DNA from 2 places in the Streptomyces sp. NPDC015345 genome. Region 1 is predicted to be linked to the other one. Evidence: riboswitches for the same ligand, from Rfam matches in the RefSeq annotation. Region 1 holds a riboswitch; the other holds the start of a gene.
The links. Region 1 has a riboswitch for cobalamin ahead of ACF062_RS02305 (ABC transporter substrate-binding protein). Riboswitches for the same ligand answer to the same signal wherever they lie in the genome.
Positions count from the first base shown of each region.

Region 2: linked by a shared signal. The riboswitch ahead of cobN (cobaltochelatase subunit CobN) and the one ahead of ACF062_RS02305 (ABC transporter substrate-binding protein) in region 1 are both predicted to bind cobalamin.

Region 1 is NZ_JBIBTX010000001.1:484,435-495,195, forward strand. It holds gene ACF062_RS02275 (hypothetical protein) at 171-1,604, shown strand; gene ACF062_RS02280 (hypothetical protein) at 1,644-1,823, shown strand; gene ACF062_RS02285 (MgtC/SapB family protein) at 1,956-2,606, shown strand; gene ACF062_RS02290 (metallophosphoesterase) at 2,624-3,427, opposite strand; gene ACF062_RS02295 (ABC transporter ATP-binding protein) at 3,496-4,317, opposite strand; gene ACF062_RS02300 (FecCD family ABC transporter permease) at 4,314-5,339, opposite strand; gene ACF062_RS02305 (ABC transporter substrate-binding protein) at 5,336-6,346, opposite strand; cobalamin riboswitch at 6,430-6,616, opposite strand; gene ACF062_RS02310 (VOC family protein) at 6,624-7,100, opposite strand; gene ACF062_RS02315 (helix-turn-helix domain-containing protein) at 7,097-7,960, opposite strand; gene ACF062_RS02320 (haloacid dehalogenase-like hydrolase) at 8,179-9,309, shown strand; gene ACF062_RS02325 (alpha/beta fold hydrolase) at 9,306-10,268, opposite strand; gene ACF062_RS02330 (hypothetical protein) at 10,387-10,695, opposite strand.
Region 2 is NZ_JBIBTX010000002.1:278,183-288,943, reverse strand. It holds gene ACF062_RS07665 (cell division protein SepF) at 1-78, opposite strand, end outside; gene cbiE (precorrin-6y C5,15-methyltransferase (decarboxylating) subunit CbiE) at 304-1,581, shown strand; gene cobM (precorrin-4 C(11)-methyltransferase) at 1,578-2,327, shown strand; gene ACF062_RS07650 (cobalt-precorrin-5B (C(1))-methyltransferase) at 2,392-3,528, opposite strand; gene ACF062_RS07645 (cobalt-precorrin-6A reductase) at 3,546-4,292, shown strand; gene ACF062_RS07640 (precorrin-2 C(20)-methyltransferase) at 4,420-5,946, opposite strand; gene ACF062_RS07635 (precorrin-8X methylmutase) at 5,943-6,569, opposite strand; gene ACF062_RS07630 (cobalamin biosynthesis protein CobG) at 6,581-7,996, opposite strand; cobalamin riboswitch at 8,116-8,235, shown strand; gene cobN (cobaltochelatase subunit CobN) at 8,272-10,761, shown strand, end outside.

The DNA of each region.
Region 1 (10,761 bases):
TCCTGAGCGCGGTGTCAAGTTCTGCCAACACCGTAGAAGGCGCAGGCCAGGGGCGAGTCAGTATTCGTCAAGTTCGCCGGTACGCCGCCAAACCGTGACTCACGGCCGATCCACGAGGTGAGCATGGAGACGGCGCCGAAGGAGCGCCACCGCCAAAGGAGTCGCCGCGCATGCACATCCCTGCCTACGCCCATGACACGATCCGTGCCGCCGTACTGGCCGGCGTCCCCACATCACGGCAGGCGGGCGGTCTGGAGTGTCGTCTTTGCAGCAGGCCGTTCGGCCCGGACCTCGCCGCCATACCACTCGGGCCGACCCCGACAGCCGGCCTTTCCGGCTGCCGTCCTTGCCTGAGCCGCCTGATCACCCGCGCCCGGCGGGACCGGGACGCCGCGCTGACCCACGACGCCGAGCGGGCTCGGGCGGAGTTCGCGGCCTGGACGCCGGTACGTGAACATCATCTCGCCCGGCTGGACAGTGTGCGGCAGGCCGCCGAGGCCGTGGCGGGGCTGGCCCGGGGTGATGAGATCGAGGCCCTTCGTGTCGCCTGGCTGCTGATCTCGCTGGAGTCCGCGTACACCTGGGTCCCTGACACACCGGAGGCACCCGCTTCCGTGGACCCTGGCGACCCGGATGTCTCCGAGCTGAAGGACGAGGCCTTCCGGCTCGACCTCGCCATGATCACCGCGCGGGAGGCGGTAGCGGAACGGCTTGCCTATCACCTGGTCAACGAGGCCCAGCCCGATGAGCCGGAGATGTGCGGGGAGCTCGAATGCCCGGAGGGCTGCTCGGGACGCCATGACTCCTCGGAGATCGACTGTGGGCCGGACGCCGTATTCGAGGATCTGGCGGAGCACGAGATCATCGTGGAGGACCCGGGGCCCGGGCCCCTGTCACCTCGGCTCGCAGCGCTCCTGGGGAAGGCCGGACCGGCGGAACAGGAGAGATCTTCGCCGCTCACGGGCATCGAGGAGCATGCCCCCGCTGTCCTGGCCCACTGCGGTATCGACGCGGACGATATCGACGTCCTGGTGAGCGCGGCGGCGGTCGGTCTGGTCGACGACGCCTGGCGTGAGGGGCCGCTGGACGCGATCCACGCGGCGGACGGCGGACCGAGCGACGGGGAGATCTTCGCGCAGAGCGTCGATCTGTACCGCAGGGCTCGCGCCGCGCTGGTGGCCGCGCGGGACGACCGGCCCGAGAAACTGCTCGCCTTCGCGGCCGTCGCCTCGGATGTGGACCTTCCGTGGGCCGGCGGCTCACGCTTCGCGCTGCGGACCGTACAGGAAGACGTAACGGAGTTCGTCCGGCACGTCGACAACCGGGTCTGGTTCACCTCGGAGGTGATGCGGGAGCAGGGCTGGCGTGCGGGACTGCTGCACCGAGCCGTCTCGGCCGCTGTCAAAGCTCCCGACCACTTCGGAATGCCCGGCTGGCCCGACACCGTCGGCTCGGCGATGGAACGCCTTGCCGTGCTGGACCGGTCGGGCGCACCCGAGTCGCTGGCCGACCTCGTGGCGGCGGAGACCGCGTTGCTCGAAGCGCCGGACCGGCTGGGGGCGGACGCCCTCGACTGGCTCTGCCGCCAGGGCCTGTTCTGCTAGCGAGCTCTCGCCAAGACGTCGGAAGTCAGAGGCCACGCCATGAAGTGGGACGAAGTGACCCTTGTGATCCTCGCCGCGTTCGGCTGCGTCACGCTCCTGCTGACCCAGATCAGTGAGGTGCTGTCGAGGCTGCCGCAGATCATCCGCGCCTGGCGGCAAGTGCGGCGGGAGCTGAGCGGTGAGACGGACCGTGATGGCCCGACACCGCCCGATCGGTGACAGTGGAGGTACGTGCGTGCAGGTATGTGCACGCACGTATGGCTGTGATGTGAGTGAAGGGAGAGACGCGTGGTGCTGCGGGCGGCTCTGGAACCGAGTGGGCAGGGATGGGTGCAGGCCGGGGAGTTCGGCGTGGCCTTTCTGTTGTCCGGGGTCATCGGGCTGGAGCGGGAGATCCGGCAGAAGGCCGCGGGGCTGCGGACGTACACCATCGTCGGGGTCGGGGCCGCGCTGTTCACGCTCGTGAGCAAGTATGGGTTCAGCGATGTCCTGCATACGGGGACCGTCTCCCTGGATCCGTCCCGCATGGCCGCGCAGATCGTCTCGGGGCTCGGCTTCATCGGGGCGGGCGTCATCTTCGTGCAGCGCGGCTCGGTGCAGGGCCTCACCACCGCGGCGACCATCTGGCTCACCGCCGCCGTGGGTTCGGCGGCCGCCGCGGGGCTGCCGCTGCTCGCGGTCCTCGCGACCGCCGCCTACTTCCTCGTCTCCTACGGGGTACGACCCCTCGCCCACCGGCTGCCCGCGCTGAGATCGGTGCCCGCCGGTTACCGGATCACCTATCTGTGGCGTCCTCGGCTGCTGCATGAACTCCTCGCGCAGTGCGAGGCCGCCGGGTTCGTCGTCGACGGGCTGCGGACGGTCTCCACGGGCGACGCCGAGCACACGGCCGAGGTGCTCATCTCCGTCGTGGGACGCGGGGACCTCGGAGCGCTGACCGTTCGGTTCGCCGATGTGCCCGGCGTGGTGGCCTGCCGACGCGACGACTCCCGGGACGAGTGAGGGCATGTCGGAGCGGCTCAGTGCAGGTCGAGCGGCACCGCCCGGTAGTGCGTAGTCAGGCGGCCCGTCTCGTCCAGGACATGGAAAGCCACCGCCGGCGGCAAGTCCCGGTGTACGTGATGGGCCGCGTCCGTCTGGGGTTCCCAGGGGAGGCGGAGGGTCGAGACGACGCCGGGGGCCACCAGGAGCGGGCGGTCCGCGAAGGTCGTTGCCGCGGGGGTGTGGGCGTGGCCCGCCAGGAATGCCGTGATGTTGGGGTGGCGGGCCGTCAGGGCGGCCAGGCGGGTCTCGTCGAACTGGCGGATCTCGTCGACGTACGGCGTGTGCAGGGTGGTCGGCGGGTGGTGGAAGGCGATCAGTGCCGGTACATCCGCCGGGGCCGCCGCCAGGGTGTTCGTCAGCCAGGTCAGGGTCTCGTCGGCCAGCCTGCCGTGGTCCTCGCCGGGGACCGAGGTGTCGCAGAGGGCGAGAGTGAAGCGGGGCGTCGTGCGGGAGTGGTTGACGGGGGCCGTGCTCGGCGGCTCGCCCAGCAGGTGTGCGCGGAACGCCGCGCGGTCGTCGTGGTTTCCGGGGCAGGTCAGCAGGGGGTGGCGGGTCGCAAGGAGTTCGCGGGCCGCCTCGTACTCCGAAGGGGCCGCGTGGTCGGCTATGTCGCCCGTGACGATGACCGCGTCCAGGTCGTACGGGAGGGTGTTCAGGTACTCCATGACCGCGCGGGTGCGGGCGACGCTGCGGCCGCCGTCCTCCTCGTGCGTATCGATGTGGGTGTCGCTCACGTGGGCGATCACCGCGGTCGTCCGTTCCTGTGGCTGCGCTCGCATGGCTGCGGGCTCCTCCTCGCGTGGTTCACGGTCTTCGGCGTGAACCTACGGCCGCCGGCCGTTCCGCGTTAAGTGCCGGTCGTGCGCGGCTGGACTGGTACCGGGCCTCGCAGGAAGCGGACGGAGGGAGGGTCCTCGCGGGTCACCACCGCCCGTACGCCGTAGACCTCCGCGATGAGTTCCTCCGTGATCACCTCCGTCGGCGTGCCCGCCGCGTACGCCGTGCCGTCCTTCAGGATCAGTACGTGGTCGCAGAACATCGCCGCCAGGTTGAGGTCGTGCAGGGCGATCACGCTGGTGACGGGGAGTTCGGCGACCAGGGAGAGCAGGTCGAGCTGGTGCTGGATGTCGAGGTGGTTGGTGGGCTCGTCCAGGAGGAGTTCGCGGGGCTCCTGGGCCAGGGCGCGGGCTATCTGGACACGTTGGCGTTCGCCGCCGGAGAGCGTGTGCCAGGACTGGGCCGCGCGGTCGGTGAGGCCCGTGTGCGCCAAGGCCTCGCGTACGGCCCGCTCGTCGTGGGGCGTGGGGGCCGACCACGCGCGGCGGTGCGGGATGCGGCCGAGGCGTACGACGTCTCGTACAGTCAACTCGGTTTGCGTGGTGGCGTGTTGCTCGACCACCGCGATACGGCGTGCCACCGTGCGGCGCGGGGTGTCGGGCAGCGGGTGGCCGTCCAGGGTGACCACCCCCGAGGCGGGGGCGAGGACTCCGGCGAGGATCCGCAGGAGTGTGGACTTTCCGGAGCCGTTGGGGCCGAGGAGGCCCACCGTGGCGCCGGGCGGCGGGGCGAGGCTCACGCCGTCGACGACGAGCCGGCCGCCGGCCTCGCGGGTGACCCGGTCGGCGCGCAGACCGCCCCGGGCGTCCGCCGTTACCTCGTACGTCGTCATGTCGCCCTCCGCGTCCGGTACAGCACCACCACGAACGCGGGTACGCCGATGAGTGACGTCACGACGCCCACCGGGACCTCCTGCGGGTCCAGGGCCGTGCGGGCCAGGGTGTCCACCCAGACCAGGAACACCGCGCCGGTGAGTGCCGTGACCGGGAGCAGCCGGGCGTGCCCCGAGCCGGTGAAGGCGCGGGCCGCGTGCGGCAGGACCAGGCCCACGAAGCCGATGGCGCCCGCCGAGCTGACCAGGACGGCGGTCAGCAGCGCCGTCACGCAGAGCAGGACCAGGCGGGTGCGGGCCACCCGTACGCCCAGTGTCGCCGCCGCCTCCTGCCCGAAGGCGAAGGCGTCGAGCGTACGGGCGTGACCGAGGCAGACGAGCAGCACCGCGGCGAGGACCGCCGCGCACAGCCACACGTCCGTCCAGCCCGCCCCGCTGAGCGAGCCGAGCAGCCAGAACAGCACGCCGCGGGTGGTCTCCGCGTCGCCCGCGGTGAGGATGACGAACGATGTCAGCGCGGAGAAGAGCTGCATCGCGGCGACGCCCGACAGTACGACGCGGTCCGTCGTGCCGCCGAGTGTGTGGCTCAGCAGGAGGACGAGCGCGAACGAGCAGAGCGCGCCCACGAAGGCGCCCGCCGAGATCGACAGCGCTCCCCCGCCGACACCGAGGACGACGACCGCGACCGCTCCGGTGGACGCCCCGGACGACACCCCGAGCACGAAGGGGTCCGCGAGGGGGTTGCGGAGCAGGGACTGCATGACCGCGCCGCAGACCGCGAGGCCCGCGCCGCAGACCGCGGCGAGCAGGGTGCGGGGCAGCCGCAGGTTCCAGACGATGCCGTCCCTGATGGGGGTGAGGTGTGCCTCGCCCCAGCCGAGGTGCGCGGCGAGCGCCGAGAACACGTCGGGGACCGAGATGTCGGCGGGGCCGATGGTGACGGCGACCGCCACCGAGAGGACGAGCGCGGCGCCGCCGGCCAGCCACAGCAGCCCATGCCGGACGGGGGCGACCGGGCTCACTTCGCCAGCCCGAACTTCCGCAGGCCGGCGGCCACTTGCTCGATGCCGTCGACCGTGCGGATCGTGGGGTTCATGGCCTGGCCGCTGAGGAGTACGTAGCGCTTCTTCTTGACGGCGGTGAGGTTCTTGGTCGCGGGGTTGGACTCCAGGAACCTGATCTTCGCCGCGGCGCTCTCCGCGGACTGCGACTTGCGGGTGAGGTCACCGATGACGAGGACGTCGGGGTCGCGGTCGGCGACGGTCTCCCAGTTGATCTGGGGCCACTCCTCGCGGGTGTCGTCGAAGACGTTCTTCGCGCCGAGTTCGCGGGTGATGATGCCGGGGGCGCCGCAGCAGCCCGCCATGTACGGGGCGTCGGAGTTGGCGAACCAGTACAGGAGCGAGACACCGGACGCGTCGATGTCCTTCGTGGCCTTCGCGACGCGGCCCTTCAGGTCCGCGATCAGCTTCTCGCCGCGCTTCTCGACGCCGAACACCTCGGCGAGGTCGCGTACCTCGCCGTAGACGGTGTCCATGGTGAGGGTCTTGACGCGTTTGCCGTCGCCGCCGCCGTCGTTGTCCTTGCCCGCGCAGTCGGTGGGCGAGACGTAGACGGGCACGCCGAGTTCGGTGAACTTCGCGCGGTCGGCGACGCCGCCCTTGCCCACGGTGTAGAGGAAGGAGGCGCTGACGAAGTCCGGCTCCTTGGAGAGGACCTTCTCCAGGGCGGGGTAGCGGTCGGCGAGCCGCTCGACCTTCGCGTTCTCCTTCTCCAGGTGCTTCGGGATGGGGTCGGTCCAGGTGCCCGTGCCCGCCATGCGGTCGGCGAGGCCGAGGGAGAGCAGGATCTCCGTGGAGCCCTGGTCGAGGGAGACGGCGCGCTTCGGCGGGGCCTGGACCTCGGCCTCCTTGCCGCAGGAGGCGACCGTGACGGGGTAGCCGTCGGCGCTCTTGCCCGCGGACTTCTGGGCGGAGCCGCCACCGCAGGCGGTGAGCGCGAGCAGTGCGGTACAGAGCACGGCGGACATACGGACTGTCGAGGACACGCGATCCCTTGAGTGTCACGGCTCATACGCGGAGCCTGGTCTGCGTCACGGCCTCCGCCGCCCGGTGTGCGAGCGGAGGCGCCAGCAGGTCTTCGGACTCGGGATCGAACCGGACGGGGCGCCTTCCCAGGCGTCCGAAGACGCCCAGTGGCCGTGGCCCCGCCCGTCCCCCTCACCGCTGCGCGTCAGTTCCGGATTTCCACCGGATTCCCTGGCCCAGGTGTGGGTTTGACTGGCTTGCGCAAGTTATCACGCGTCTTCACCGGCCCGGGCCCGGCCTCGGCTCGCCCCGGTAGGTGCCGAAGGACCAGCGGTTTCCCTCGGGGTCCTGGATGCCGAACTCGCGGCTGCCGTACGGCTTGTCCTCGATGTCGCCGGTGATCTTCACGCCCGCCTCGCGGAGGCGGTGGTACAGGTCGTCCACCCGGTCGGTCACGACATAGGCGCCGGAGGTGCCGGGTTTCCCGCAGGTCTCGGCGGCCGTCCCGGGGTCGTACGAGCCGAGCATGACGCCGCCTCCCTCGGGCCAGTCGAGCTGGGCGTGGACGACGCGGCCGCCGTCCTCGTACACGGCCGTGCGCAGGAAGCCGACGGTGTCGACGAGGAAGTCGATCAGGGCGGGGGCGTCCTGCGCCTGGAGGCATGGCCAGGTCGTGGGGGCGGGGGTGGTGGTGAGCGGCTCGTGCTGTGTGGTGTCAGGCGCGGTATCAGGTGTGGTGTCAGGTGTGGTGTTCATGTCTGCCACTCTTCGCCTCCGGCGTGCGCCCCGGCTTGGATATTCCGGCACTCCTCGGCCAGCCAGCCCGTGGGGCTCACCCCCGTGTACTGCCGGAAGTCCCGTACGAGGTGGGAGTGGTCGTAGTAGCCCGTGTCGGCGGCGACCCGGGCGAGGTCCGGCGGGTCACCCGCCGCGACGGCGCGGGTCACGGCCGCCTTGGCGTGCTGGAAGCGCATCAGGCGCGCGGCCTGCTTGGGGCTCAGGCCGGTCTCGGCGCGGAAGAGGGCGGTCAGGCGGCGCTCGCTGAGGGCGACGTGCCGGGACAGGCCGCCGAGGGTACCGGCGCCGCGGTGCCGGGCGAGCCAGGCCCAGGCCTCGGCGACCTCGGGGCGCACGGCTCCGGCGGGCCGGGCCGCGCGCCGCCTCAGGTAGTCGGCGAGGACGGCGAAGCGGTCCTCCCAGGCGTCCAGGGCGCACAGCCGCTCACGCACCTCGGCGGCGCGCGCGCCGAGGACGTCGGTGCCGCCGACGACGAGCTGTCCGGCGAGCTCACCGGCGGGCAGGCCGAGGAGCGCGCGGGCCGCCAGCGGGTGCACGGCGAGCTGGACGCCCGCCTCGTGCTCGGGCTGGACGACGTAGGCGGGGCTCTGGTGGAGGCCGCCCACGATGATGTCGGTGCGGACCGCGTCGGCGCCGGTCGCCTGGGCGGGCGTACCGCCGGTGGCGATGGCCCCGTCCAGCGAGAAGATCACCGTCAGGTACGGCGAGGGCAGGCCCCGGTGCAGGGCGGGCCGCTGCCCCGCGGTGCGGTAGCCGACCGCGGAGACGACCATGCCGTCGAGCCGGGGAACGGCCCGCACGAACTCACGGGAGCCCATGCGGTCCAGTATGCGACGCCCCGGCCTCCACCGCCGAGGCCTCGCCCCGGGCCGCACGCGCCCGCCGACGCCCCTCTCCGCTACCCGCCACCGCGCCCCCCATGCCCGCCCGCCCCGGTGACTTCGATCATGGGAATCCCGTGGCCGGGCCCATAGCATGGCGCGCCGCTCCGGACGGGGCCGCGCATCGCACTCAGGAACGGCGGGACACGGGAAACATGGCAGTACGAGCCAAGAACAAGCGGGCCCTCATCGGTGGCGTGGGGGCGCTCGTCGCCGCCGCACTCGCGGGCGGCGCGCTGTGGCCCGCCGGTGAGGCGACGGCGGCCGACACCTCGGCCGCCACCGCCCGCGAGCTGTCGCACTGGCCGGAGCCGGTCGCGAAGAAGCTCGGCAAGGTCATCGCCGCGAACGACCACAAGGGCGCGTATGCCGTCTTCGACGCGGACAACACCTCGTACCGCAATGACTTGGAGGAGTCGCTGCTGCCCTTCCTGGAGATGAAGGGCGTGCTGACCCGCAAGACCATGGACCCGTCCCTGAAGGTCATCCCGTTCAAGGACACGGCGACGCACAAGGAGAGCCTCTACAGCTACTACAACCGGCTGTGCGAGGTCGACGACCAGGTCTGCTACCCGTGGGCCGCGCAGATCTTCTCCGGGTTCACGCTGAAGGAGCTCAAGGGGTACGTCGACGAGTTGCTGGCGTACGAGAAGCCGATCCCCGCGGAGTACTACGAGGACGGGAAGGTCACCAGGACCGAGGTGAAGCCGCCCGAGCTGTCGGACGGCATGCGGCAGCTCTACAAGACGCTGCGCGCGCACGGCATCGAGGTGTACGTGGTCAGCGCGGCCAGCGAGGACCTGGTGCGGATGGTCCTCGCCGACCCGAAGTACGGCTACGGCGTGGAGCCGCGGAACGTCATCGGGGTGTCGATGCTGCTCAAGGACCGCGGGACGGGCGCGGTGACCAGTTCCCGCAAGGAGATCGCAGAGGGCCGCTTCGGCGAGAAGGACCGGGCGAAGCTCGCGGGACGCGAGCTGACGCCCAAGCTGTGGGCCCCGCTGACCTGGTACGCGGGCAAGCCGGCCGCGATCAACACGTACATCGACGAGTGGCGCAAGCCGGTCCTCGTCGCCGGTGACACCCCGGTCAGCGACGGCCCGATGCTGTTCCACTCGGCGGACGTGGAGCACGGCGGCGTACGCGTCTGGGTCAACCGCAAGGACGCGTACATGAAGCAGCTCGACGGGATGAAGAAGAAGAACGCCGGGCGGCAGCGCGAGCTGGGCCAGAAGGTGACCGCCGACAAGCGGTGGCTGACGGTCACCCCCGAGCAGATCCGCTAGCCGCCGGGCGGCCGGCCCCGGCCGGGGCGCTCTTCGGCCGCCGTCCACGCCGCCACCTGCTTGGCGAGCGCCCCGCCCGCCTTGGTCCAGGCGAAGTGGTCGAGGCGGGCGCCCGCCTCCCGCGCGGTGTAGTGGCGCCGGGTGAGGCGCGCCCGGGGGACCTTGCCGAGCAGGTGGTCGAGGGCGGTGGCGGGGGCGAGGGTGTCGTGCTCGACGGAGACGGCGAGGACGGGCAGGTCCAGGGCGGCCAGGGCCGCTTCGTAGTCGAGCGCGGAGCCCTTGGGGGCGTAGCGGCCGGTGAGCCCCTGGTGCGCCCAGTCCCGCATGACGCCCTTGGGCTGGTTGCCGCCGAAGCCGAGGCGGGCGCCGGGCCAGCGGCCGAGCGCGGTCGCCGTCGCGGCGATCAGCAGCTCGCCGAGGAGCAGACCGGGGGCGCGCCGCGGGCCGTACGCGCGGAACCAGACGGACCCCGAGGCGACGAGCGCCACGCCGTCGACGTCCGGCCCGGAGCCCAGGGCGGCGTACAGCAGCGCGAGCTGGCCACCCAGGCTGTGGCCGAGGAGGCGCAGGGGCGGCTCGGGGCCCAGCTCGGCCCGGACCGCCGCGAGGACGGCGGGCAGGTCCTCCTCGACGAGCGCGCGGTAGCCGTGGTCGCGGGCGTCCCGGTCGGTGGCACGCGGCGTCGCCTCGCCCTGGCCGCGCAGGTCGGCTGTGATCACGGTGAGGCCCTCGTCGTGCAGGTGGCGCGCGAAGCGGCGGTAGAAGCGGGCGGGGGTGCCCATCGCCGGCAGGACGAGCACCGCGGGGGCCGGGGGCGGCCCCGGTGCCGGTCCCGAACCGGACGGCAGGAAACGCTCGGGCGCGGGGGCGCGCAGGGCGCGCACCGGAACGCGGGCGCCGTCCGGGAGTTCGACGGTCGTCAGGAGCGGCATTTCGCCGACGGGTTCCGGCTGGGTCATGGGCCCAGCATGACCCACCGTACAGGCGGACGCGGAGATTCAGGCGGAAAGACGGCGCGGGGAGACGGCACGGCCCGGGGAGGCCAACTGCCGTCCCCGGGCCGCGCGTTCACTCCCCTCAGCGGCTGTAGCGCATCAGCGCGCGCACCATGTGGCAGGTGATGTCGGAGGGCGGGTGGATGCCGACCTCCTCGGCCATGCCTCGGATCGTGCTGTTCTTCGCCTGGTTCGGCAGGTACACGCCCGACTCGAGCAGGGCGATGGCCAGGCGCATGGCCTTGAGGCGGCGGTTGTGGTTGACGTACCACTCACGCGGGCGCCCGGCGGGCAGCGCCTTCTTCTCCCTCGGTACGTACGGCAGATCGATCAGGACGGGCTTCGGTACGGTCTTGGACACACGCTTCGACGTGAGTGCGGCAGCGGGCACGGGCATCCTCCTGTCGCGGTCGGGACCCCCCGTCGGGCGCCCTCGAACACTACTGTGATTCTACCG
Region 2 (10,761 bases), on a different contig from region 1:
GCGGCTGCGCAGCGGTACGACCTGGGCGAGCCCTTCCCACTGTTCGTCGGTGACGTCGTGGCGCTGACTGCTGCTCACTTGCCCACCCCGTCCTGGCTCGCACTCTTAGTCTGCACCGGCCAATTCTTACGCCAAGTCACCCGTTCAGCCCAACAGCGACACGGACGGCGCACCGAAGACGGTCCCGGACGGGGCGGCCCAGGGGCCCCGCGGGCGCTCCTGCCGGCAGCCGGGAGCCGGAAACCACCTGGTCACCAGTAGAGTGCCAGGGCGCAGCCCCTCCCGAACCCCGAGGTATCAGCAGTGATCCCCGCATCCCCGGCCTCCCCCGCAGGCATACCGGCCGTCACCGTCGTCGGGATCGGGGCCGACGGGTGGGCCGGGCTCCCGGCCGCCTCCCGCGCCGTCCTCGCGGACGCCGAGGTCATCGTCGGCGGCCCGCGCCAGCTCGGCCTGCTGCCCGCCGACGCCTGCCCCGGCGAGCGCGTGGCCTGGCCCTCGCCGCTGCGGCCCGCCGTGCGCGCACTGCTCGACGGCCACGCCGGGCGCCGCGTCGCCGTCCTCGCCAGCGGCGACCCCATGTTCTACGGCATCGGGCGCGCCCTCACCGAGGAGCTGGGCGCCGACAGGCTGCGCGTCCTCCCGCACCCGTCCTCGGTCTCCCTCGCCTGCGCGCGCCTCGGCTGGCCCGTCGAGGACACCGAGGTGATCACGCTCGTCGGGCGCCCGGCGGCGCGCCTGGCCGCCGCGCTGCACGACGGACGCCGCCTGCTCGTGCTCAGCGCGGGCGCCGCGACGCCGGGCGAGGTCGCCGCGCTGCTGCGGGACCGGGGCTTCGGGCCGAGCCGGATGCGCGTACTGGAACAGCTGGGGTCGGCGCACGAGTGTGCGTACGAGGGTGTCGCCGACGCCTGGTCGCACGCGCCCGGCGATCCCCTGAACGTCGTCGCGGTCGAGTGCCGCCGCGCCCCGGACGCCCTGCGGCTCGGCGCGGCGCCGGGGCTGCCCGACGCGGCGTACGAGAGCGACGGGCAGCTGACCAAGCGGCATGTGCGCGCCGCGACCCTGGCCGCGCTCGCGCCCGCGCCCGGCGAGCTGCTGTGGGACGTGGGCGGCGGCTCCGGGTCGATCGCGGTGGAGTGGATGCGCACGCACCCCTCGTGCCGCGCCGTCACCGTGGAGAAGAACGCCGTGCGGGCCGAGCGGATCGTCCGGAACGCCGAGCACCTGGGCGTGCCCGGCCTGCGCGTCGTCACCGGCGCCGCGCCCGCCGCGCTGGACGGACTGCCCACGCCCGACGCCGTGTTCATCGGCGGCGGCCTCACGGCGCCCGGCCTGCTGGACGCCTGCTGGGCGGCGCTGCCCGCCGGCGGGCGGCTCGTCGCGAACACCGTCACGATGGAGTCCGAGGCGCTGCTCGCCGACCGGTACCGGCGCCACGGCGGCGAGTTGGTACGGCTCGCGGTCGCGCAGGCCGTGCCCGTCGGCGGTTTCACCGGGTGGCGGCAGGCCATGCCGGTCACCCAATGGTCCGTCACCAAGCGCGCAGAGCCAAGCGATCGAGGAGATCAAGAACGATGACCGTGTACTTCATCGGCGCCGGCCCCGGCGCCGCCGACCTGATCACGGTGCGCGGCGCCCGGACGCTCGCCGCCTGCCAGGTCTGCCTGTACGCGGGCAGCCTCGTCCCGCGGGAACTCCTCGCCGAATGCCCGGACGGGGCACGGCTCGTGGATACCGCGCAGCTCAATCTGGACGAGATCACGGCCGAGTTGGTGCGCGCCCACGAGGCGGGGCTCGACGTGGCGCGGCTGCACTCGGGCGACCCGTCCGTGTTCAGCGCCGTCGCCGAGCAGATGCGGCGGCTCGACGCGGCGGGTGTCCCGTACGAAGTGGTCCCGGGCGTCCCGGCGTTCGCGGCCGCCGCCGCCGCGCTGAAGCGGGAGCTGACGGTGCCGACGGTCGGGCAGACGGTGATCCTCACGCGGGTCGCGCAGCGGGCCACGGCCATGCCCGAGGGCGAGGACCTCGCCACGCTGGGCCGCAGCGGGGCGCTGCTGGTGCTGCACCTGGCCGCCGGGTATGTCGACCGGGTGGTCGAGGAGCTGCTGCCTCATTACGGCGCCGACTGCCCCGCCGCCGTGGTGGCTCTCGCCAGCCGGCCCGACGAGGTGATCCTGCGGGGCACGCTGGCGGACATCGCCGGGCAGGTGAAGGAGGCGGGGATCGTGCGGACCGCCGTGATCATGGTGGGGCGGACGTTGGGGGCCTCGCAGTTCCGGGACAGCCATCTGTACTCGGCGGACAGGGAACGGCACGTGTGCTGAGTTCTTGGGTGCGGGTTCGCCGTGGCTGGTCGCGCGGTTCCCCGCGCCCCTCGGGGGGCGCCACTCACGGAGTCGCGGTACTTCGCCCCACCACCGTGCCCGCTCGGTCGATGCAGATGACGTCCACCGCGACCGGGGCGCCCCGCAGTACCGCCAGGGCCTCGTCGCGCGCCGCGACCGCCACCAGGTCGCCCAGGCCTACGTCCGCCGCCTCGCACAGGCGCAGTGCCTCCAGGCCGGTGTTGGCGTCGGCCACCCGCGCCGCCAGAGCCTCGTCCGCCCCGCCCGCGCGCGCCAGCTCCGCGAGGAAGGCCTTGTCGACCTGGGAGCGGGCCGAGTGGAGGTCGAGGTGTCCTGCCGCCAGCTTGGACAGCTTGGCGAAGCCGCCGCAGATGGTGAGGCGGTCGACGGGGTGGCGGCGTACGTACTTCAGGACCGCGCCCGCGAAGTCGCCCATGTCCAGGAGCGCGTCCTCGGGCAGGCCGTACTCGGCGACGACGGTCTTCTCGGAGGTCGAGCCGGTGCACCCGGCGACATGCGTACGCCCGGCCGCCCGCGCCACGTCCACGCCCCGCCGGATCGAGTCGATCCACGCCGAGCAGGAGTAGGGCACGACGATGCCGGTGGTGCCGAGGATGGACAGGCCCCCGAGGATGCCGAGGCGAGGGTTCCAGGTGGAGCGGGCGATCTCCTCGCCGTGGTCGACGGAGACGGTGATCTCCACGTCCCCGCTGCCGCCGTGCGCCGCCGCCACCCGCGCCACGTGGTCCCGCATCAGCTGACGCGGCACCGGGTTGATCGCGGGCTCGCCGACGTCCAGGGGCAGTCCGGGGCGGGTGACCGTGCCGACGCCGGGCCCCGCCTTGAAGACGACGCCGGAGCCGGGCGGCAGCCGCCGCACCGTGGACCGCACGAGCGCGCCGTGCGTGACGTCCGGGTCGTCGCCCGCGTCCTTGACGATGCCCGCCATGGCGTACGCGTCCGTCAGCTCCTCGGCGGCGAGCGCGAAGGCCGGCGTCTGGCCCTTGGGCAGCGTGATGGTCACCGGGTCGGGAAAGTCGCCGGTCAGCAGCGCCGTGTACGCGGCGGTCGTGGCGGCGGTCGCACAGGCGCCGGTCGTCCAGCCGGGCCGCAGACCGGTGTGCTTGAGTTGGGCGCCGCGTCCGCCCTGCGCCTCGTGCGGGCCGCTTGCCTTACTCATGAGGGGAACCGAACTCCGTGCACGTACTGATTCTGGGGGGAACGACCGAGGCCCGCCGCCTGGCGGAGCTGCTCGCGGGCGACGCGGGCCTGCGGGTGACCAGTTCCCTGGCGGGACGGGTCGCCGCGCCCCGGCTGCCGCCCGGCGAGGTCCGTGTCGGCGGGTTCGGCGGGGCCGAGGGGATGGCGGCGTGGCTGCGGGAGCACCGCGTGGACGCGCTCATCGACGCCACCCATCCTTTCGCCAAGGCCATCTCGTTCAACGCGGCGTCGGCCGCCGCCACCGCCCATGTTCCCCTGCTCGCCCTGCGCCGCCCCGGCTGGGTCGCGGGAGAGGGCGACGACTGGCACACGGTCGACTCCCTGGAGCAGGCGGCACGGGTGCTGCCCGCCCTGGGCGAGCGGGTGTTCCTCGCCACCGGGCGGATGGGCCTCGCGGCGTTCGCGGGCCCCGGGACGGCGGCCCTGTGGTTCCTCGTACGCTCCGTCGACGCGCCCGAGCCGCCGTACCCCTCCCGGATGGAGGTGCTCCTGGACCGGGGCCCGTTCACGCTCGACGGGGAGCGGGAGCTGGTGCGCCGCCACCGGGTCGACGTCGTGGTGACGAAGGACAGCGGGGGCGCGGCGACGGCCCCGAAACTTGTCGCTGCGCGCGAGGCGGGGGTTCCGGTCGTGGTGGTCCGGCGCCCTGCCCTGCCGGAGGCCGTCCCCGAGGTCGCCACACCGGAGGAGGCCGTCGAGTGGGTGCGTTCCGCTGCGTGGTGAGGTGCGGGTGCGTTGTGGCTGGTCGCGCAGTTCCCCGCGCCCCTGAAAACGGGGCTGCGCGCCCCGTCAGGGGCGCGGGGAACTGCGCGCTCGGCCACAGCACACCCGCAGACGACGCCCCACAGAATCACCCCTCGGGGTACCTGCGAGGCGTCCAGACGATCTGCTCCCTACCCCCGCGCCGCCGCGACACCCGCGTCTGCGAAGAGCCGACGATCAGGAGCGTCCGCATGTCGACCTCGGCGGGGTCGAGGTCCCCGAGGCGTACGATCCGCACGCTCTCCTCGGGGCCGCCCACATCCCGTCCGAGGACGACCGGCGTGTCCGGCGCCCGGTGTTCGAGCAGCAGCTCCCGGGCCTTGCCCACCTGCCAGGTGCGGCTGCGCGACCCCGGGTTGTAGAGCGCGAGGACGAGATCCGCCGAGGCCGCCGCGGCCAGGCGCTCCGCGATGACCTCCCACGGCTTCAGGCGGTCGGAGAGGGAGATCGTGGCGTAGTCGTGGCCGAGCGGCGCCCCCGCCCGCGCGGCGGCGGCGTTCGCGGCGGTCACGCCCGGCAGCACCCGGACCGGAATGTCCTCGTACGCGTCCTGTGAGGCCGCCTCCAGGACCGCCGTGGCCATCGCGAAGACGCCGGGGTCGCCACCCGAGACGACCGCCACGCGCCGCCCGCGCCGCGCCAGCTCCAGAGCGAACTCGGCGCGCTCGGACTCCACGCGGTTGTCGGAGCCGTGCCGCCGCTGCCCGGCGCGGTGCGGCACCCGGTCGACGTACGTGGTGTAGCCGACCAGGTCGTCGGCGGCGGCGAGCGCGCCACGCGTCTCGGGGGTCAGCCACAGCGGCCCCGCGGGGCCCGTGCCGACCACGACGACCTCTCCGCACCGCTCCGCGGGCGGTTCCGGCGCGGGCCCGCCCGTCAGGGGCGCCACCCGGCTCGGCAGCACCGCCACGGAGAAGTAGGGGACGGATTCGGGGTCCACGTCGGCGAGGCGGCCGGTGCGCTCGCCCTCCATGGTGGCCCGCTCGACATAGCGCGCCTCGTCGAGGCGGCCCGCGCTCTCCAGAGCACCGCGCACCTTTCCGAACGTACGGCCGAGCTTCATGACGACCGCCGAGTCCGTCGCCGCGAGGCGCGCGGCCAGCTCCTCCTCGGGCAGCGTGCCCGGCAGGATCGTGAGAACCTCCTCGGCCTCCACCAGGGGCTCGCCCAGGCGGGCCGCCGCCGCGCTCACCGAGGTGACGCCGGGGATCACCTCGGTCGGGTAGCGGTGCGCGAGCCGCTTGTGCATGTGCTGGTAGGAGCCGTAGAAGAGCGGGTCGCCCTCGGCGAGGACGGCGACGGTGCGCCCGGCGTCCAGGTGGGCGGCGAGGCGGGCGGCTGCCTCCTCGTAGAAGTCGTCGAGGGCGCCGCGGTAGCCGCCGGGGTGGTCGGTGGTCTCCGTGGTGACGGGGTAGACCAGCGGCTCCTCGATGTGGTCGGTGCGCAGGTGCTTCTCCGCGATCCGGCGGGCGATGGAGCGGCCGTGCCGGGCCGAGTGGTACGCGATCACGTCGGCGGCGGCGATGACCTCGACGGCGCGCACGGTCATCAGGGAGGGGTCGCCGGGCCCGAGCCCGACCCCGTACAGCTTCCCCTGGGTGTTCTGGGTGTTCACTCGGCCTCGCTCGCAATCGCGTTGATCGCCGCCGCGGCCATCGCGCTGCCGCCGCGACGCCCCCGTACGACCAGGTACTCAAGGCCCGAGCGGTGTTCGGCGAGCGCGTCCTTGGACTCGGCGGCGCCGACGAAGCCGACCGGGATGCCGAGGACGGCGGCCGGGCGTGGGGCGCCCTCCTCGATCATCTCCAGGAGGCGGAAGAGCGCGGTGGGGGCGTTGCCGATGGCGACGACGGAGCCTTCGAGGCGGTCGCGCCACAACTCCATGGCGGCGGCGCTGCGGGTGGTGCCGAGCCGCGCCGCGAGGCCGGGGACGGCGGGGTCGGTGAGCGTGCAGATCACGTCGTTGTCGGCGGGCAGCCGCTTGCGCGTGACGCCGCTCGCGACCATGTTGGCGTCGCACAGGATCGGCGCGCCGTCGCGAAGGGCCTTGCGGGCGTCGGCCACCACGCGCGGGCTGAAGGCGAGGTCGCGGACGAGGTCGACCATCCCGCAGGCGTGGATCATCCGCACCGCGACCTGGCTGACGTCGGCGGGCAGACCCGCGAGGTCCGCCTCCGCGCGGATGGTGGCAAAGGACTCGCGGTAGATCGCCGCGCCGTCCTTCTCGTAGTCGAACACTGTGCTCTCGCTCATCTCGTGGCCGTTGTTGTGGTGGTTGCGGATGTCGTACGTGCCCTCGTGACCGTCTCGGTCAGGTTCGCGCCGCTCACTGGCGCCGCCGTGCCGCCGGTGCGCACCGTCACCTCGTACCGCCCGTCCCCGGTGGCGAGGGCGTCCACCCAGTCGCCGCGCGGGTGCCCGCACCGCCGCTCGCAGCCGGAGAAGTGGACGGGCAGGCCACCGGCGCCGGGGACGGCGTCGGCGCGGACGTCGGCGAGGGACTTGGCGCAGCCGGGTCGGCCGGTGCAGGCGGAGACGCCGAGCCAGGGCGAGCGGGGGTCGGCGATGAAACCGGCGTCGGCCAGCGCGCGCAGCCTTTCGCGGGCCGCCGCGTCGTCCTCGAAGCCGGGGAGCACGAAGCCGCGCCACGGAGTGACGCGCAGTTCGTCGGCCGGGGCGGGCAGCAGGGCCCGCCACCGGGCGGCGCTCACGCGGCCGAGGGGGGCGCCGACAGCCACCGCGCGGCCGCAGACGCCGGGCAGGTGCGGGGCGGCGCCGGGCGGGCCGAAGGGGGCGGCGGCCGGTCCGGCGTCGATGCCCTGCCGCGCCAGCGCCCCGGCGAGGTCGACGGGGTGCCCCGCGGGCAGCTCCCGGACCCGCCACGCCCCGTTGCCCGCGTCGCGCGCGGCGGCGAGGAAGGCCCCGGCGGCGGCGAGAGCGGCACGCGGGGCGGCGGCGGCGGAGACCCGCAGGGCGCGGTCACCGACGCGGACGAGCGCCGTGCCGCCCGGGTCCGCGGATGCCGTGCCGCCCGAAGTCATGGACACGGCCGCTGCCCCGCCCGACTCCCCGCGCACGCACTCCGCCCCGCACGACTCCCCGGACACACACCCCGCCCCGCCCGATTCTGCGATCAAGGTCACATCGCCGCCGAGCCCGGCCACGTCCCCTCGCCCGTCGTCCAGGACGAACAGGAAGCGGCCGGAGAGCGCCGTCGTCCACTCCTCGGCGCAGAGCAGTCCGTCGAGCTCGCGGGCCCACAACTGCACGTCGGCGTGGCCGAGTCCGTCGAGCGTGGCGAGCGGCGAGGCCACGATGTTGCGGACGCGTTCGTGGCGTTCGGAGGGCAGCAGGCCCGCGTCCGCGAGAACCGCGGAGAGTTCCGTGCCGCAGCTCGCGCCGAGGCCGCGCAGCTCGATGTTGCCGCGCGAGGTGATGCTGAGGTGGCCGTCCGCGAGGCGTTCCGCCACGTCTGCCAGTATCGCCGCCTGACGGGACGTCAATACACCTGCGGGCACGCGGAGTCGGGCCAGTGCGCCGTCGTCGGCGCGGTGCAGTCGGAGCGCTCCGGGGCAGGCGTCGCCCCGGTCGCGGACCGGGGTACGTATGAGGGATTCGCCCTGGTTCGTGGAGGTTGCTCGGGTGGGCGGCATGGCGGCGAGCATACCCACGCCGTTCCGGCCGGTCGCCTCCCGAGACGGGCCGTCCCGGCAGGTGGCCGCCCCATCGGCGGCGGTCAGGACTTACTATGCAGGCGGCGGGCCGCCAGGTCCGCCGACGCCAGCGACGGCGTGGGTCCGCCAGGACCCGGGGGAGGAAGCCCGGTGCGAATCCGGCGCGGTCCCGCCACTGTGAGCCCCATCCGTGGGGCGAGCCAGGAACTCCTGCCGTCCATACGACCACCCGGGGCGCGGACACCCCGAGGAAGGCCTGCGCACGCATGCTTCTGCTGCTGTCGACCTCCGACACCGACCTGCTCAGCGCCCGCGCGGCGGGGGGTCCGGTCGACTACCGGTTCGCCAACCCGTCCCGCCTGGACCTCACCGAGCTGCCCTCGCTCCTGGCGGGCGCCGACCTCGTCGTCGTACGCCTCCTCGGTGGCGTCCGCGCCTGGCAGGACGGTCTGGACCAGCTCATCGCCAGCGGTCTGCCGGTGGTCGTACTCACCGGTGAACAGGCGCCCGACGCCCAGCTGATGGCCTCCTCCACCGTGCCGGTCGGCATCGCCGCCGAGGCGCACGCCTACCTCGCGCACGGCGGCCCCGCCAACCTTGAGCAGCTGGCCCGCTTCCTCTCCGACACCGTGCTCCTCACCGGCCACGGCTTCGACCCGCCGGCGCCCGCGCCGTCCTGGGGCCCGCTGGAGCGCACGGCGCGCGACATCGACGGCCCGACCGTCGCGGTGCTCTACTACCGCGCCCACCACATGAGCGGCAACACCGCCTTCATCGACGACCTGTGCGGCGCGATCGAGGACGCGGGCGGGCGCCCGATGCCGCTGTACGTGGCCTCGCTGCGCGCCCCCGAGCCGGAGCTGATCGACGCGCTGCGCCCCGCCGACGCCATCGTGACGACGGTCCTCGCAGCCGGTGGCACCAAGCCCGCCGAGGCCTCCGCGGGCGGCGACGACGAGTCGTGGGACGCGGGCGCGCTGACCGGCCTCGACGTGCCGATCCTCCAGGCGCTGTGCCTGACCGGGTCGCGTTCGGCCTGGGAGGAGAACGACGAGGGCGTCTCGCCGCTGGACGCCGCGAGCCAGATCGCGGTGCCGGAGTTCGACGGGCGGCTCATCACCGTCCCGTTCTCGTTCAAGGAGATCGACGAGGACGGGCTCCCGGCGTACGTCGCCGACGCCGAGCGCGCGGCGCGGGTCGCCGGCATCGCCGTACGGCACGCGCGCCTGAAGCACATCCCGGCCGCCGACAAGCGCCTGGCCCTCGTCCTGTCCGCGTACCCGACCAAGCACTCCCGGATCGGCAACGCGGTCGGCCTCGACACCCCGGCGTCCGCCGTCGCGCTGCTGCGCAGGCTGCGCGCCGAGGGCTACGACTTCGGCCCCGAGGCCGACATCCCGGGTCTCGTCTCCGGTGACGGCGACGAGCTGATCCGCGCGCTCATCGACGCGGGCGGCCACGACCAGGAGTGGCTCACCGAGGAGCAGCTCGCCGCCAACCCGGTGCGCATCCCGGCCGCCGACTACAAGCGCTGGTACGCGACGCTGCCGCAGGAGCTGCGGGACTCGGTCGAGCAGCACTGGGGGCCGCCGCCCGGCGAGATGTTCCTGGACCGTTCGCGGGTCGGCGACGGCGGTGACCCGGAGGGCGACATCGTGCTTGCCGCCCTGCGGCGCGGCAACCTCCTCATCCTCATCCAGCCGCCGCGCGGCTTCGGCGAGAACCCCATCGCGATCTACCACGACCCGGATCTGCCGCCCTCGCACCACTACTTGGCCGCGTACCGCTGGATCGCGGCCCCCGCGGCGGACGGCGGCTTCGGGGCCGACGCGATGGTCCACCTCGGCAAGCACGGCAACCTGGAGTGGCTGCCCGGCAAGAACGCGGGCCTCTCGGCGGCCTGCGGCCCCGACGCCGCGCTCGGCGACCTGCCGCTGATCTACCCCTTCCTGGTCAACGACCCGGGCGAGGGCACCCAGGCCAAGCGCCGCGTGCACGCCACGCTCATCGACCACCTCGTGCCGCCGATGGCCCGCGCCGACTCCTACGGCGACATCGCGCGCCTGGAGCAGCTCCTCGACGAGTACGCGCAGATCAGCTCCATGGACCCGGCGAAGCTGCCGGCGATCCGCGCGCAGATCTGGACGCTCATCCAGGCCGCGAAGCTCGACCACGACCTGGGCCTTGAGGACCGCCCCGACGACGACGGCTTCGACGACTTCCTCCTCCACGTCGACGGCTGGCTCTGCGAGATCAAGGACATGCAGATCCGCGACGGTCTGCACGTGCTCGGCACCGCCCCGGCCGGTGCCGACCGCGTCAACCTCGTCCTCGCGATCCTGCGCGCCCGCCAGATCTGGGGCGGCACCTCCGCCCTGCCCGGCCTGCGCGAGGCGCTCGGCCTCGACGAGTCCGCGGCGACGCGCGTGAGCGCCGACGAGGCCGAGGACAAGGCCCGCGCGCTGGTCCAGGCGATGGACGACGCGGGCTGGGACCTCGCCGCCGTCCCCCGCGACCAGGGCGAACAGGTCGCCGCGATCCTGGAGTTCGCCGCCCGCGAGGTGGTCCCGCGCCTGGAGGGAACCACCGCCGAACTGGACAACGCCGTACGGGCGTTGGAGGGCCGCTTCGTCCCCGCCGGTCCCTCCGGCTCCCCGCTGCGCGGCCTGGTCAACGTCCTGCCGACCGGCCGCAACTTCTACTCGGTCGACCCCAAGGCCGTCCCCTCCCGCCTCGCGTGGGAGACCGGCGAGGCC